DNA from 4 places in the Brevibacillus sp. HB2.2 genome. Region 3 is predicted to be linked to each of the others. Evidence: riboswitches for the same ligand, from Rfam matches in the RefSeq annotation. Region 3 holds a riboswitch; each other region holds the start of a gene.
The links. Region 3 has a riboswitch for cyclic di-GMP ahead of ggt (gamma-glutamyltransferase). Riboswitches for the same ligand answer to the same signal wherever they lie in the genome.
Positions count from the first base shown of each region.

Region 1: it holds a riboswitch for cyclic di-GMP, as region 3 does, so the genes downstream of both, yfmT (benzaldehyde dehydrogenase) here and ggt (gamma-glutamyltransferase) in region 3, are expected to answer to the same signal.
Region 2: it holds a riboswitch for cyclic di-GMP, as region 3 does, so the genes downstream of both, HP401_RS32425 (GNAT family N-acetyltransferase) here and ggt (gamma-glutamyltransferase) in region 3, are expected to answer to the same signal.
Region 4: it holds a riboswitch for cyclic di-GMP, as region 3 does, so the genes downstream of both, HP401_RS02800 (methyl-accepting chemotaxis protein) here and ggt (gamma-glutamyltransferase) in region 3, are expected to answer to the same signal.

Region 1 covers NZ_JABSUV010000029.1:25,854-29,974, forward strand. Annotated here, with positions in the region: gene HP401_RS20175 (M14 family metallopeptidase) at 1-137, shown strand, start outside; gene HP401_RS20180 (methyl-accepting chemotaxis protein) at 200-1,081, opposite strand; gene yfmT (benzaldehyde dehydrogenase) at 1,112-2,569, opposite strand; cyclic di-GMP riboswitch class I at 2,656-2,741, opposite strand; gene HP401_RS20190 (methyl-accepting chemotaxis protein) at 2,917-3,852, opposite strand; gene HP401_RS20195 (hypothetical protein) at 3,877-4,121, opposite strand, start outside.
Region 2 covers NZ_JABSUV010000032.1:53,592-57,712, reverse strand. Annotated here, with positions in the region: gene HP401_RS32430 (methyl-accepting chemotaxis protein) at 37-1,509, opposite strand; gene HP401_RS32425 (GNAT family N-acetyltransferase) at 1,511-2,065, opposite strand; cyclic di-GMP riboswitch class I at 2,257-2,340, opposite strand; gene HP401_RS32420 (hypothetical protein) at 2,752-2,937, shown strand; gene HP401_RS32415 (amino acid ABC transporter substrate-binding protein) at 3,176-3,952, shown strand; gene HP401_RS32410 (amino acid ABC transporter permease) at 4,025-4,121, shown strand, end outside.
Region 3 covers NZ_JABSUV010000007.1:131,126-135,246, forward strand. Annotated here, with positions in the region: gene HP401_RS07105 (glutamine--tRNA ligase/YqeY domain fusion protein) at 1-724, opposite strand, end outside; gene HP401_RS07110 (SET domain-containing protein) at 804-1,421, opposite strand; cyclic di-GMP riboswitch class I at 1,662-1,750, shown strand; gene ggt (gamma-glutamyltransferase) at 1,932-3,650, shown strand; gene HP401_RS07120 (methyl-accepting chemotaxis protein) at 3,731-4,121, shown strand, end outside.
Region 4 covers NZ_JABSUV010000003.1:39,846-43,966, reverse strand. Annotated here, with positions in the region: gene HP401_RS02810 (FAD-binding oxidoreductase) at 1-301, shown strand, start outside; gene HP401_RS02805 (formate--tetrahydrofolate ligase) at 457-2,085, shown strand; cyclic di-GMP riboswitch class I at 2,221-2,321, shown strand; gene HP401_RS02800 (methyl-accepting chemotaxis protein) at 2,394-4,121, shown strand, end outside.

The DNA of each region.
Region 1 (4,121 bases), on a different contig from region 3:
TTATTGCGTTGGCCCTGGAACCGGAATCAGTGGACAGCTATGTCACGTTTAACTTCCTGCCCGTTGAAAAGGGCGATGAAGTACCGGTTTATCGCTATATGCTGGAGCATCCACTACCCACTACAAATAAGAACTAAAGGAAAAATTCCCCTCTCTAGAGTTAGACTCCTGAGAGGGGAATTTTGTTACATGTATGGGCTTACTTTATTTCAAACACTTCTTGGGCAAGCCCTGCTAGCTTATTCGTATTGTCGCTCACTTCGACCATCGTCGCAGAAATTTCCTCCGTAGCGGCTGCCTGACTCTCCATGGTTTGATTGATCAATTCAATCGAATTTTGTAGCAGGGTTATCAAATCCCGGATGGAATCCGTGGTTTGCTTGATTTTGTCTGCATTCGTCCGTGAATCTGTCGCCATATTGCGAACCTCATTCGCGACGACAGCGAATCCACGCCCTGCATCTCCTACTCTCGCAGCCTCAATGCTCGCATTCAGTCCCAAAATGTTACTTTGATCAGCGATTTTTTTCACGGCGAGTGTAATTTGCTCGATCTCAGTTGTACTTTGGCTCACATCATTGGCTTGCTCTGAGATCGCCTTCATTTGCTCGTTCAAATTCCCGATCTGCACGGCCATCTCGTGTGTGGTGGCACTGACCTGCTCGACGACGCTCGAGAGATTTGCGGCAATTTCATACAGCTCATTGGCTCGCTCCATACTCGAACCAATGCCAACACCGCCGATAACTTTTCCCGTGTGATCATGCAAGGGGATCGCCCGTGCGACGAGAGGAAAACCAAATAATTCCTTGGGAACCATCATCGCCTGCTTGGTGTTTTTTTGAATCGCGTTGGTGATCACATCTCCCTCCTGGAGTGGATCACCAGACTTTACCTGCAGGGAAAATGTTTGGGCAGGCACATTGCGCAATAGCTTTTCCGTGTCGTAGACCCCAATGGTAATGTCATCGTTGAGCAAATCATTTAAATAGGGAGCAACCTTGATGAAAGCCTCGAGAAGTTCTGCATTTTTCCCCTTTTCGGAGGCTTCTGTTTCGTTCCATCCTTCGTATCCGTTCATGACCCTCTTCACCTCTATCTTTTGCTAGCATTAGTACGGAAATTGACGCTTCTTGTGCTGAACCGAAATCCATTTTAGCGTAGTAAACTCTTCTAGGCTCCATTGACCATTCAAGCGTCCCAATCCGGAATGCTTTTCACCGCCGAACGCCACAATTGGTTCGTCATTGATCGTTCCATCGTTGATATGAATCATGCCGGTCTCAATGCGCTTGGCCATCTGGGCACCTCTCTCCAGATCGCGGGTATGAATCGCCCCGGACAATCCAAATGGTGTCTCGTTCGCCATACGAATTGCTTCTTCCTCGGAAGCAAACGACATGATGCAAACAGCCGGACCAAACAGCTCTTTCGATGCAATGGACATGTCTGTGGTCACACCTGTCAAAACAATCGGCTCGACCACGTTTCCTTTTACTTCCCCTTTCAGTGCAGGAACGGCTCCTTCGCGTATCGCCTCATCGATCGTTGCCATCAGGTTGGCGACTTGCCGTTGATTGATGAGTGGACCGATTACCGTGTCTGGATCATTTGGGTCGCCTACCTTGAGACCAGATACTTTTTCCACATACAGACCGAGGAATTTATCGTATACATCTTGGTGAACCAGAACCCGGTTAGCCGACATGCAAATCTGACCTTGGTGGGTAAAGCGGCTGAATACCGCTGCATTGACGGCATACTGGAGATCCGCATCCTCCAAAACAATCAGGGCACTATTGCCGCCTAGCTCCAAAATCGCCTTCTTGAAATGCTTCGCTGCCACTTGCGCGATATGGCTTCCTACTTGGCTAGAGCCTGTAAACGAAAGGATGCGCGGAATCGGGTGGGAGACAAACCCATCGCCAATTTCAGCAATATCCGTTACAACGACGTTGATCAAGCCTTTGGGCAGACCTACTTCTTCAAAAATTTTCGCGATGAGAGTCCCTCCCGTGATTGGCGTGTGTTCATGCGGTTTGAGGACGACACCGTTGCCCGCGCCAAGAGCTGGAGCTACGGACTTCATCGACAGATAGAACGGGAAGTTGAACGGACTGATGACGCCGACAACTCCTGCGGGAATCCGATACAAGCGATTTTCCTTTCCGTCTACGGGAGAAGGGAGAATTTTTCCTTCCATGCGCACCGGGAACGTAGCCGCCTCGCGAATAATATCCTTCACAAGCCCGATCTCAAAAAATGCCTTCAGTCGGGTTCCACCTAGTTCACGAATGATGATCTGAATGATTTCTTCTTCATGCTCTTCGATATAGCGAACAGCACGCTCCAACATTCGGGATTTGGTATAGGCATTCACTTCATCCCACTCTTTTTTCGCGTTGGCTGCCGCCTTGTAAGCCGCGTCGATATCCTCCAGATTTGCCATTTTGAATTCTGCGATGACTTCCCCGTTGTAAGGGTTGATATCTTGCAATGTCTTCGCGCCAAGTCCGTCGCGCCACTCCCCATTGATGTACTGCTTGTCCAGTGTTTGAAGGATTGACATGCTACAACCACTCCCCTTTTGAAAAATAAATAGGCCCCTTTCGCATGAAAGGAGCCGTCATACTAAAACAGCAAAATACACTGCTCGTTGGCAACCCGGCTGCCATCGTAACGTGTACATTAGGCCCGTGGCTTTGCGTCCCCACTTTTCAATGGGTTTGCCCATTCATAGCGAATGCTGATAAGATTTTGTCGAAAAAAGGAAAGATATGGAGAAACCTACTTTGATTATAGTACTCCATTTCGAATAGTCAAACGTAAACATGTAAATATTTCGTGAAAGGAAAGAACAAATATCAAAAAGTCCGCATCGCTTGGATACGGACTTCTAATTTTTCTTCCTCATGATCACAATAACTTTTTGACATCCTTTACGCTCGTCGCGAGCATTTGCTCTACCGCGTTGGCGTCTCTTACGTGCTTGGTGATGCCTTCATTCAGCTCGTCCAGTAAGCCCTTTGCCTCACGTACCTGCTGGGACACATCGTCAGCAAAACGCTTTTGATGCGCGATGATTTCCATCACACCCGCCACTTCGCCGTTCAGTACCTGGAAAGCGTTCGCGATCTGATCCGTCTTCTGTGCAGCATCCTTGCTGATGGAAAGTCCATTTTTAATCGCACTGCTGCTTTTTTCACTGTTGGACAATGCTTCCTTGATTTCTTCTTGAATCTTGCCGATCAATTCCGCAATCGTCTTGGTCGAGTTCGCTGTCATCTCTGCCAGCTTCCGTACTTCATCCGCTACGACAGCAAAGCCTCGGCCTTGTTCCCCCGCACGTGCAGCTTCTATCGCTGCATTCAGAGCGAGAAGGTTAGTCTGATTCGTAATGTCACTGATTACCTTGACAATACTCGTAATTTCCGAAGAACGCTCTTCCAAGCGGCTCATGGACTTGGACGTATGAACCGATTCTTTGTCGAGCAGGCTCATGACTTCCACAACGTCCGTCATAGCCTTCTTGCCTTCATCTGCACGCGCTACCGATTGTTTACAGATGTCTGTCAGGCGCTCCCCTCGAACCGACAACTGGCTCGCAGATTCATCATCCCGCTCATTAATGGCCTGGATATTCTCTACGGCACGCTTCATTCTCGTCACCAATCGCACCATTTGATCGGAATCGGCGTTCATCGCTTGGTCCGAAGCGAGGATTGCACCCATCTGTTCGTAAAGACCGCGAAGCTCATGTTTCCATGCGTCTTGCTGTCCTGCCATTGTGGTTGTGGCTGTCGTCGCTGCTGTCTCTTTTTCTGCCAGGCCTTTGTCTTTTTTCCAAAACATCCGCTTCCCTCTCCTTTGTACCCATCAATTGTCACCTCGGCGGCTATATACGCGGGACTCGATTATTCCCGGATGTTGTTTCGCCAAGCTCAGCAAGTTTTCCAAGAAATAATAGTGACCCTCCAAGAGCTCCACGTCTTTACGCTCAAAATGCTTCACCTGCAAATACTGCTGCATTTCCAAAGCATAGCGCTCCAGTTTATCGTGAAAATCGTTGGCACGAAGCATTTGCTCCACTTCTGGATATTCTGTTTTCAGGCGACTCAGCT
Region 2 (4,121 bases), on a different contig from region 3:
AAAACAACCGCCATTGAAAAGGCGGTTGCAGGAAGGCTACATATGGAGACCACGCATTTGCTGTTCGATTTTCTCAAAGCCGCCAGAAACCTTAACGACTTCGTCTTTTTGCTCAGAAACGAGAACAAGCACTTCTTCCAGGCTCTCTTTGTTCTTGTCAGTAATATCGGCGTTGACTTCTACTTTTGCGCCGACTTCCTGAATCATGCTGTGAACATGGACGATGAACTCTTGCAGATTCTTCGTTTTATCTGCGAAGTTTTGCATGTAGTTGTCTACATTGGTGAACATTTCTTGTACTTCGAGGATGCCCTCGCTATTTTTCTCAAAAGACGTCTGTGACTCGGAAATCATATCCGATACGAGCTTCATTTTTTCACGAATGGTCATGAGCAAGCTCGAGATCGACTCGGAGGATAGCTTGGAGGATTCAGCGAGCTTGCGTACTTCATCTGCTACGACAGCAAATCCTCGGCCGTGTTCACCTGCCCGAGACGCTTCAATCGTGGCATTGAGTGCCAACAGGTTGGTTTGTGCAGAAATATCGGAAATGGTTTGAATGATTTTCCCAATCGATTCGGTTTCTTTATTGAGCTCTTGAATCAGCTGGTTCGTACCTTGGATGTCCGTGATGAATCGTTCAAAGTCATTGCCGATGTTGCCAATGCGTTTTCCACTCTCGCTAGTGGCTTCTTTGGTCGATTCTACGTACTCATGCATCTCTGTAACAGAGCGGGTCATGTCCTCAACTTGCAGATTCGTCGAGCTCATTTCCCGACGCAGCTCGTCCGTATTGCTAGTCTGGACCGTAAAGGACTCCATAATGTCTTGCAGGGAAGCAACGGTTTCGACAGCGCGAACATTTACACCATCTGTTACCTTGTTCAAATTCTCTTGATAGTCTTGCATAGAGGTGAGAGACTCGTTGATCTGATCGAGAACACGTTGCAACGATTCCTTCGAGGCAATCGCTTCTTGCTTTTGTTGCTCACTTTCCTCTTGCAGTTTGTTATTGAATACAGCATGCATCATGCTCGTGATAGAGACGAAGCAGAAGGTGAGCAGGAAGTACATCAGGTCAAGATTGCTTGTCGAATGGAAAATCAATTCTCTCTGTGTCAGGAAGTAGTAAGAGACAATGCCTAATGTCGATACAATGGTCAAAATATTGATGAGTCGGTCTTGATAAATCCCCATGACGGCTACAAAGAACATAATGGTCATGATATTGATCATATGCGGGTCCAGTCCAACTACAATGAACATGAAGATCCCGATTACGACTAAGTTGAAGAACTTCATGAAGGGCGCTGCTTTTTCACGGAAGCTCGGGCGATTGGAGATGTAAGTAAAAGGTGCCAGTACGCCATACAAAATACCCAGTATTGTGAAAACGAATGTGTACGAGACGCCTAGAAAGAGGTTTAAGACCTGAACAACCGTAATAATACTTGCGAATACGATTACGACCCAATTGTTTCTTCTTCTCAATAGATCAATGTTATCCATGTTACCCACCTACCTCGACTTTTACTTGATTGGACGACGACGAATTGTACCAGGAATATTTCGGATCGTGCTTATTGTCATAGACATCTTTTAGATGAAAGAGGGTCGGAATGGCATCGGCCCCTTTGTAAAAGACGATATCTTTGGTCTGAGTCGCCTTTACTTGATACTTCGTGTTAATAAATTTAAAAAAAGTTGGATCTGCTACCCCGATTGCGTGGGTATAGCCATGCTTTTCAGCGTAATCTATCATCAAGCAAATTCCTTTTTGCCCTAGTTGTCCACGGTATTTCGGCAAAACAGCAAGACTGTCTACCTCCATTACTTTCATATCTTCTGTAACAACATCCTGAAATAGTGATTTCATATAAGCACTTGATTTGGAAAAGGGCGTCATTTCAAATGTTCCACCTGCTTCACCATCATCGGCAAGTAGGAGGAATTGTGCGGAGCCTTCTTTCGCGTACTCCATCTCGAAGCCCATGCTTGTCCATACTGTTTCTTTGATTTCATGAAATTTAGCTAACTCTTGTACGGTTTCTACTTGTTTGTACATAACTTCTCCACTCCATCGTTTTCTGATTACCGTGTTGTGTATGTTTGACGTCCCAAAAGTTATGTTTTTCCATTCTGTTGCAAAAATGAGAGTGCTTTCATCCCCCTTTCAAAAAACGAAACACAAAAAAAGGCCGTTCCATCGGAATGGAACAACCGAAGCTACCAACATCAAAAAAATTGTTCCAAGATGATGGCAACCCGGCTATCATGGTCAAAGACTGTAGACCCGTGGTTTTGCGTCGCCACCTTTCGATGACTTTGCCTTTTGCATTTATTAGCAAAACTTGTAAAAGTGTGTCGAATTTTGCTGGACATAATCATGCAAAATATAAGACAAAAGATATACTTTGTCAAGTTTTGGTAGGGTAAAGAAACTAATTGTTCATAAAGTATAGACGAACAAAAAACCATTTGTGATATCAACTAGTCCTTCATTCATAGGCGTTAGGTTAGGGTACGCAGAATGTCTTCCCCAGTGATATCGAATGTGAACTGCTGACCATCCATCCAAATTTACTTTATATAAACGTACTTTCCCCTGTTTGATGAAAGAGAAACCTTCTGAAAAAGTTTTTGGTGTTTGAATGCACGTAGCCGCTCAGGAGTTGAATGGAATACATATAAATCACCCGTAACAAAAATTTTCCAACCATCCGATAACTAGAAGGAATAGGAGGGGATATTATGAAGGAAGCAAAAGTGATTCAATTCTACTTTTCCGGAGGCGGTGAAACGATTAGCATCGAATCCACGGAACCGGAAGAGATCATTCAAATGGTCGCTAATCAAAACGACGGATGGCTCCAGTATGATGATGTTGTCATCAACGTGAGAAATGTTTCATATATCAAAGTGTGCAATCAGGCGTAAGGATAGGAAACGGGTGTATAGCTCCAACACAAAAAAGCTCTCCATTGAATGTGGAGGGCTTTTTCGTGATGGAGGTAGCCAGGCATTTTCCCCAATTATTTGGCGTATATTTCTAAGGTGCTTTTGTTTACTAAAGTATCGACTATTCCTTGCTAATGTGCTATCATGATACCTTGTTAACGTATTACCACTTTATCAGAGTAAAATATAGAGTAGGGAAACGAGGGGGATCATCACGATGAAGAAAATAGCATGGATGTCATTGTTGTTGGGTGCGGTGGTTTCGTTGGTAGTGGGCTGTTCCAGCGCAAAAACTGGCGCTGACGCGAATAAGTTGATTATCGGAATTGATGATAAGTTTGCACCGATGGGTTTCCGGGATGAGAAAAATGAGCTAGTCGGTTTTGATATTGATTATGCACGTGCAGCTGGCGAAAAAATGGGAAAACAAGTTGAGTTTCAAACAATCGACTGGAGTGCAAAAGAGTCTGAACTAAACAGTGGTCGTATTGACTTGATCTGGAATGGATATACGATTACAGATGAGAGAAAAGGGAAGGTTCTCTTTACCAAGCCTTATCTGAAAAACGCACAAGTAGTGGTCACGAAGGCAAATAGCAACTTGGCCAAGCTGTCAGACTTGGCCGGTAAAGCAATTGGTTTGCAAAAGCTGTCTTCCGCAGCTGACGCGATTAATGCGAGTGATATCAAAAATCAGGTCCAATCGATTACCGAGTTCCCTGATAACGTACTGGCACTGAGTGATTTGAAGATCGGTCGCGTAGAAGCAGTCGTCATCGACCAGATTGTGGCCGATTACTATATGGCAAAAGAGCCGGGAGCATTTAAGCAGTTAGAAGAATCGCTGTCTCCTGAGGAATATGGAATTGGCGTCAAAAAAGGCAACGAGGCATTGCAAAAAGAGCTGCAAAAAGCACTGGATGCAATGAATCAGGATGGTACAGCTGCAAAAATATCGGAAAAATGGTTCGGCGAAAATCGTGTATTGAAATAAGAGAACAGCGATGGCTTCGCCGCATGATTGGCGAAGCCACGCTTTTATTTTCAGGATTAGGAGCATACCCAGATGAGCGTAGACTACATTCTCTCCATTACGAAGCCCATGCTAGAAGGAGCGCAGATGACGGTGCTGTTGTTTCTCATCGCCATTCTGCTTTCCATTC
Region 3 (4,121 bases):
ACAACGGGCGATGATCTTCGAATTCCAGCGAGCACAAGGAGTGTGTCACGCCCTCAATAGCATCCTCCAACGGATGAGCGAAGTCGTACATCGGATAAATACACCATTTGTCGCCCGTGTTGTGATGCGTTGCATGGGAGATTCGATACAGAACCGGATCACGCATGTTGAAGTTCTGCGAAGCCATATCGATTTTCGCACGCAGCACCTTTTCCCCGTCCTTGAATTCTCCTTGGCGCATACGTGCAAACAGGTCCAGGTTTTCCTCCACAGACCGGCTGCGGAACGGACTATCTGTGCCTGGCTCTGTCCATGTTCCACGCATTTTACGCATGTCTTCAGGAGACAGATCGTCCACGTAAGCCAGACCTTTTTTAATCAACAGCACCGCTCGGTTGTACATCTCTTCAAAGTAATCAGATGCAAAAAACAACCCGTCCCATTCGAAGCCAAGCCATTGAACGTCCCTTTTGATGGCTTCTACGTATTCGATGTCTTCCTTCACCGGGTTCGTATCGTCAAAACGCAGGTTGGCCTTGCCGGAGAATTCTCGTGCCAACTCAAAGTTGAGGCAGATTGCTTTTGCATGTCCAATATGGAGATACCCGTTCGGTTCTGGGGGAAAGCGGGTAATGATTTCCTTTACTTTGCCCTCTTGCAAGTCATCAATCATGATATTGCGGATAAAATTGGATGCCGCTACCTTGTTTTCCAATGAAATCAACCTTTCACTTCACCTTTACATTCCATAATACTGATTCTCTTCCCAGAGTTCAACAAAATCGGGTCGTTGACCGACCCGCTCACGTCTCCCATTGCTGCCCCGTTTGCCATTGTGACCTGCAATACAGGTGAATAACAGAATCAATGGCTAAGCGCTGCTCCGTAATCCCACGAATCTTTTCGAGATGCTTCGAGGGAATCAGATGCAGCAAAGGCTGTTCAACATGATTGAACCGTTGGAATGCTTCCGCTGCAATCCGATCCCACTGCGGGTAATACCGAAGCAAATCATCGGGCATTACACGGGAGCGGTCCGTGTCGGACTCGGGCAAACACTCAAATGGTTCATCCAAATTTAACGTTCCATAATCATCAGTCAGCTCTTCGCCCGGAAAAATATCCCGTGCAGCCAATTCCATATCATACATGGTCGGCACACAATTCGCATGAAAGCTGTGGTTCACGTACCTTGCCTTATCCCAACAAAGAATGTACTTTCCGAACTGGTTCTTAAACGAATATTTTTGTACGTCCTGTTTTCGTAATGAGTCAAGTCTTTCCACAAATGCAGGGTCCAATACTTGGTCCAAATCATCCTGTGCCCATACAATCGTTCCTTTTGGGATAAACCTTGTCGCAAACACACCGTACCCGATCTCATCGTTGATATAGCGCAATTCTGTATCGGGATGCATCATGGTCTTTGTTTCACTCCTTGGCAAATGTGCCTTTTTATCATCATAAGCAGCTTTGCCCCAGGAGGTGTGTGAATATCTTTCGAAAAATACATAGAATTCCTAACTATTTTTCCGGATTAAAATATTTTTCTTATTTACCACAAATGGTAAATAGTCTATATTATTGGCAAACGGAGTTTTAGGAACATTTTCCCACAACGATTGAATCAGTATATGTGTCATTTTATGCTTCACCCATTGATATCGAAACGGCATACCCGGGGAAATCCGGCGACGCAAAGCTACAGGGGCTACCTCCGCAACAGCGGACACGCTTGCCAGCTACCGAAGTATTGATGTAGGACGCGACCAATGATCCTATATCATTGGTCTTTTTTTGCGCTCATAATGTCTATTTTTGTCTACTTTTGTATGTTTGTGTATTTTTAACTTTTAAAGGAGGTGAGGCAACAGCGGATAGCCGGTTTAATGAATCATTATTCTTTTCATCATGAAGGAGGTTTCATAGGAATGTCATTCTGGAAGAAACTCTCGACCGTCGCTCTGACTGCTGTCATCGGGGTATCAACATTCTCTGGAGCACAAGCTGCTAACCGTCCAACATCGATGTCACCGAACGCAATGGTGACGACTCCTCACTATCTGGCTACGGCTGCGGCCCTGAAAACATTGGAAGACGGTGGAAATGCAGTAGATGCTGCTATTACAGCCGCTTCCACCTTAGCTGTTGTCTATCCTCATTACACAACCATTGGCGGAGATAACTTCTGGCTCATCTACAATGCCAAAACAAAAGAGCTGAAGGCGCTGAACGGCAGTGGTCGCGCAGGCGAAAAGGCAACCATCGACTATTACAAAGGCAAAGGCTACGAAAAAATCCCGTCCCGCGGTTATGAATCAGCAAACACTGTCCCTGGTGTCGTCTCCGGCTGGTGGGAGGCGTACAACTACGCCCATAAAAGCATGGGCAACAATAAGCTTCAATGGAACAGACTGCTGGAGCCTGCCATTGGATACGCCGAGAACGGATATCCCGTCTCCCCCAACCAAGTATATTGGACAAAATACGCGACAGATCCAACTGACAATGACTTGAAGAATCTTCAACGTTTTGATGGATTCCGCAAAACATTCCTGAAGCCCAACGGAGATCCTTATGCAGCAGGCGAAATTCTCAAACAAAAGGATCTTGCCAATACTTTGCGAATCATTGCGAAAAAAGGCGCTGACGGTTTTTATAAAGGTGAAGTTGCTAAAAAAATCGTAGCAGACATGAAAGCCAACGGCGGATTGCTCACGTTGAAAGATTTTGAGAAGCATACCTCCACTTGGGCAGATCCCATTACGGTAGACTACCGCGGTTACAAAGCGTATAACGTTCCGCCTAACTCCCAAGGCATGGCATCACTCTCTATTCTTAATGTTTTGAACAACTTTGACCTCAAGAGCATGGGTGAAGGAACACCCGATTACTACCACACGATTGTGGAAGCTACCAAACAGGCTTTTGCTGACCGCGACAAATGGCTGACTGACCCTGCCTTTGCGGATATCCCTGTGGATGAGCTGTTGTCCAAGCAGCACGGGAAAGATTTAGCTGCGCGCATTGATATGAAGCAAGCAGCCAAATCCGTAGAACCGCTTGATCCAAAAGGCGATACAACCTGGTTCGGGATCGTCGACAAAGATGGAAATGCCGTGTCCATCATTCAGAGTCACTACTTTGACTGGGGTTCTGGCATCGTAGCGAAAGATACGGGTGTCCTTTTGCAAAACCGCGGAAGCTATTTCTCCTTGGATTCCAAACACATCAATCACTTGGAACCAGGAAAACGCACCTTCCACACCATTAACCCAGCTATGCTCTTTAAAGGGGACAAGCCTTATCTTCTTTACGGAACACAAGGGGGAGAAGGACAGCCGCAAACGCAAGCCGCTCTCGTCACACGCATCGTCGACTTTGGTTTCAGCGTGCAAGACGCAATCGAAGCACCAAGATGGCTGCATGGACGCAACTGGGGATCTGCTTCCAACAATCTCAAGGTGGAAAGCCGCATCCCTCAAGAAGTCCTGGACGAGCTCATTAAACGTGGGCATCCAGTCGAAAAGCTTGAAGCAGCCTATACCGATGCGATGGGACAGTCCGGCGCAATCCTGATTGACCCGCAAACCAATGTAAAATTTGGCGGTGCAGACCCTCGCGGTGAAGGCGCAGCAATGGGCTATTAATATTTTGTCAGACTGCTGAGCTCATCTCAGCAGTCTGACTGTTTCTATTTCGCATTCACGGATTAGGAGTGGACAAACCTATGTTTTTGTTCAACAAACTCAGGAACAAAATGATTCTTTGGTTTCTCATCGTGGCTGTCATTCCACTTACTGCCGTTTCTTTGTTTATCACGAACAGCTTTTCATCCATTCTCATTGATAAACAAAAATCATCCTATGTTGACCTTACTTCCAGTACAGCCATAGCGATGGATCAATATCTGGACCGGCGTATGACAGAAATTCAAGTTTTAGCCCGCACCTCGGATATTCAATCCGATGATGCATCGGCAAAAAACGAATTTATCCGCAAGTTTACCGAGGAAATGAAGCTGTATGACGGAAATACGTTTATCGCAAGCGATGGAAAAGTAACGGCTGATACGTTCCCCAAAAGCGTTGGAATCAATCTTGGCGAGCGCCAATTCTTCA
Region 4 (4,121 bases), on a different contig from region 3:
TGATCGCGCTGGACTGGATGGAGCGATTGCAGGGCATGTCGGGGATGGGAACTATCACGCCATCCTAATGATCGACCTGAATGCCCCCGAAGAAGTTGCGCGTGCCGAGGAAGTAAATGCCCATCTGGTGGAGTACGCATTGAGTCGGGGAGGAACCTGCACCGGGGAACATGGTGTGGGTGTGGGGAAAATCAAATACCAGCGCAAGGAACATGGAGAAGCACTGGACGTTATGCAAGCCATGAAGCATGTGCTGGACCCGAACGGCATTTTGAATCCGGGAAAAATTTTCGGGAAATAACAGAGAGCCTGCATTCTGAACGTTTGTCGGAATGTGGGCTTTTTCTTTTGCGTAATGTGTCGAAGAGGAGAGGAGAAAGGACGATTATGCAGAATGTAGAAGATTGGTAACTGGTGCATTACAGCATTACATTCTGGTGTGGCAGGGAGGCAAAAATGAAGTCTATTGTTGAAATTGCCAAGAGTGCAGGTATCGAAGAACAGCATTTGGAGCTATACGGAAAGTATAAAGCCAAACTATCAGATGAACTATGGGAGCAAGTGAAGGATCGCCCTGATGGCAAACTGATTCTTGTTACAGCGATGAACCCCAATCCGGCGGGAGCAGGCAAGACGCTCACGACGATTGGTCTGTCACAATCTTTAAATCATCTCGGGAAGAAAACAATGGCAGCACTTCGCGAGCCGTCCTTGGGTCCTTGCATGGGGATCAAAGGAGGCGCAACTGGAAGCGGTCAGGCACAAATTCTCCCGGCTGATGAAATTAACCTGCATTTTACAGGGGACATTCACGCGATTACAGCTGCACATAACTTGTTGGCAGCGATGATCGACAATCATATTTTCCATGGCAATCCGCGCGGGCTCAATCCAAAGAAAATCGTCTGGAAACGAGCTATGGATATGAACGACCGCGCACTGCGAAACATCGTGGTTGGTCTGGGTGAGGGCAATGGAATGACGCGTGAGGATGGCTTCATGATTACGACAGCGTCGGAAATCATGGCGATCTTATGCTTGAGTGAGAATCTAGCAGACTTGCGGGAGCGGTTGAACCGTATCATTATTGGCTACGATTTCAATGATCAGCCTGTACGGGCAGAAGAAATCAACGCGGTTGATGCGATGTGTGTTCTCTTGAAGGAAGCCATCAAGCCCAATCTCGTACAGACAATCGAGGGAACCCCGGTCATCATTCACGGTGGACCTTTTGCCAATATCGCACATGGGTGCAGCAGTGTGATCGGAACCAAAATGGCCTTGAAACTGGCAGATTACGTCGTAACAGAGGCTGGATTTGGTGCCGACTTGGGGGCAGAGAAGTTTTTTGACATCAAGTGCAGAAAAGCAGGTCTGACTCCATCGGCTGCTGTCGTGGTCATTACGGTTCGTTCGTTGAAATACAACGGCGGGGTAAAAGTACCTGACTTGGCAGTGGAGAACTTGTCTGCTCTGGAAAAAGGCTTCGAAAACGTCAAGCGACATCTGGAAAACCTACAGAAGTTCGGTGTGCCAGCAGTGGTGGCCATCAATCATTTTGCGACAGATACCCAAGCAGAGATTGATGCTGTCATTGCGCTGTGCCAAGCGGCTGGAGCCGAAGCAGCGCTCTCTAAAGTGTGGGCAGAAGGAGGAGCAGGCGGTGTCGAGCTGGCTGAAAAAGTAATTCGAGCAGCAGAGCTGCCTTCGTCCTTCCGATTCTTGTATGAGGAAGGCCTCAGCATTAAAGACAAGATTGAGACTGTCGTGAAAGAAGTATACCGTGGATCAGGAGTTGTCTTTTCGCCGTTGGCATTAAAAACGATGCAAAAGGTAGAAGAAATGGGCATGTCCCATCTGCCTGTGTGCATGGCGAAAACACCTTACTCTTTTACGGATCGCGCTGATCTGTTGGGGGCACCTGTAGACTTCACGATTCATGTGAGCGAAGTGCGCATATCAGCAGGAGCTGGTTTCATTGTGGCACTGACCGGAAGCTTGGTTACCATGCCAGGCCTCCCGAAAAAGCCGGCTGCGGAATCGTTATTTGTCGACGAGGAAGGCCACGTGATTGGATTAAGCTAATCAAAAAGTGTGACAAAAAGCTGACAGCTGTAAAAGGTTGTCAGCTTTTTTTCCATTTTGAGGTTTATTGGCGGAAAGTTATGGGAAATGAAAGGTGAGATTGAAAAAAAGTGAACTTAATTGAAAAACAACAAGGAATGACAAAGGCAAACTTGCTGAAAGGCAGGGACGCAAAGCCACGGGTCTAAGGACGAAGGTCAAATGACTTTCGCAGCTAGGACAGCCGGGTTGCCATACCGTAGTCATGATGGGCTGTCGGTGGGCAGTCTTTTTTTTGTTGAAAAAAGAGAAGGGAGAAGGGATTCGGTATGAAAAATAGTTTGAAGAATAAGCTAATTATCGTTTTGTGCCTGCTGTTGGTGATAAGTTTGGGTACGGTTTGCGGTGCAAGCTATTGGAGTGCTTCCAACCTTTTGGCAAACAGTCTGGACAAGGAAGCTGAGCTGTCAGCTAGCAATCTCTCGATTCGTATCGATGGTTTCTTTCAAGAGAAAATTGAGATTGTAAGAGCGATAGGAGGGTTGATGTCGGCAGATCAAAATGTCGAACAAGACCTGAAACTCATTCAAGAAGCCCAAAAGAAAAACCCCGAGTTTGAGACGTTCTTCTTTTCGCATGACTTAAGCGGTAAGAAAGTGATCAATTTCAAGGGTGAAGTGACTGACATTTCAGATCGTCCGCATATTAAGGAAGCCAGCAAAGGGGAAGGGAAGGTTGTTGTCTCTGAGCCAGTCGTTTCGAAGCGGACAGGGAATAACATCGTGACACTGGTCGTTCCATTGATGAAGGACAACCGTCAATACGGTTACATCGGTTCTACGATTCCAATCAACGAGATCCAAAAAAAGGTGTCTGAAGAGAAATTTGGCGAATTAGGTTACGCCTTTTTAGTAAGCAAAACAGGAACATTTATTTATCATCCGAACAGCGAGTACATTCTGAAGGAATCCATTCTCAATATGGGGATTCTTCAACTTCAGACTGCTTTTGAAGATATCAAGCAAGGGAATCATGGAATCGCCCAATACGAATACGAGAATACAGAGCGATTTGCTTCCTATGCGCCAACCAATTTGAACTGGGGGATATTCATCACTGCACCCGTAGCGGAGCTACATGCACCTGTCGATCAACTGTTAGTCCGATTGACGGTTATTTCCCTCATCGTATTGGGGCTTGGGGTTGTCCTCGTTTATTTCTTGGCTGTACGCATGGTGAAACCAATTGAGCGTCTGAATCACGCAGTAAATGTAGTGGCGCAGGGTAACTTGAAAGAGACCGTAACGGTTGACGGAAAAGACGAGATTGCGGTTCTGTCCCGTGACTTTAACCAGACGGTATCACACTTGAAAAATTTGATCGAAGACGTATCACTGTCGTCTGATCAAGTTCAGCGTTTTAGTCAGGAAGTATCCGAAGGCATTAAACAAGCGACGGAAAACATCAACCAAATTGGCTTGTCTATCGAACAGATTTCTGAGGGAGCAGAGGCGCAGGCATCCAGCTCGCAGGAAGTCGCATTGTCGATGACTGACATGGCAGCAGGCATCGTGAAAATCGCGGAGACGTCTGCACATGTTTCTGAGGCTGCCCAGATCGCAACAGAGCAGGCTGAGCAAGGGACTGCTGTAGTAGAGCAGGCAGTTCGCCAGATGGGAAGCATTGGGGAGGGAACTTCGAAGGCGACTGTAGCCATCGAGCAGCTCAACAATCGCTCCAAAGAAATCGAAGGCATTCTCGATACGATCAGTCAGTTGACCTCGCAAATCAATTTGCTTGCCTTGAACGCTTCGATTGAGGCAGCACGTGCTGGCGAGCATGGACGTGGGTTTGCTGTAGTTGCTGGTGAAGTAAAAAAACTGGCGAACCAATCCGAGGAATCCGCATCGAAAATTGCAATGCTGATCGGGGAAATCCAGCAGGATACTCATCACGCAGTAGAGGTTATGACCGAGGGTAACCAAAACGCACAGCAAGGTATCCAATTGGTCGAAGAGGTTCGCGAAATCTTCGAGCATATTTTGGAATCTTCCCGG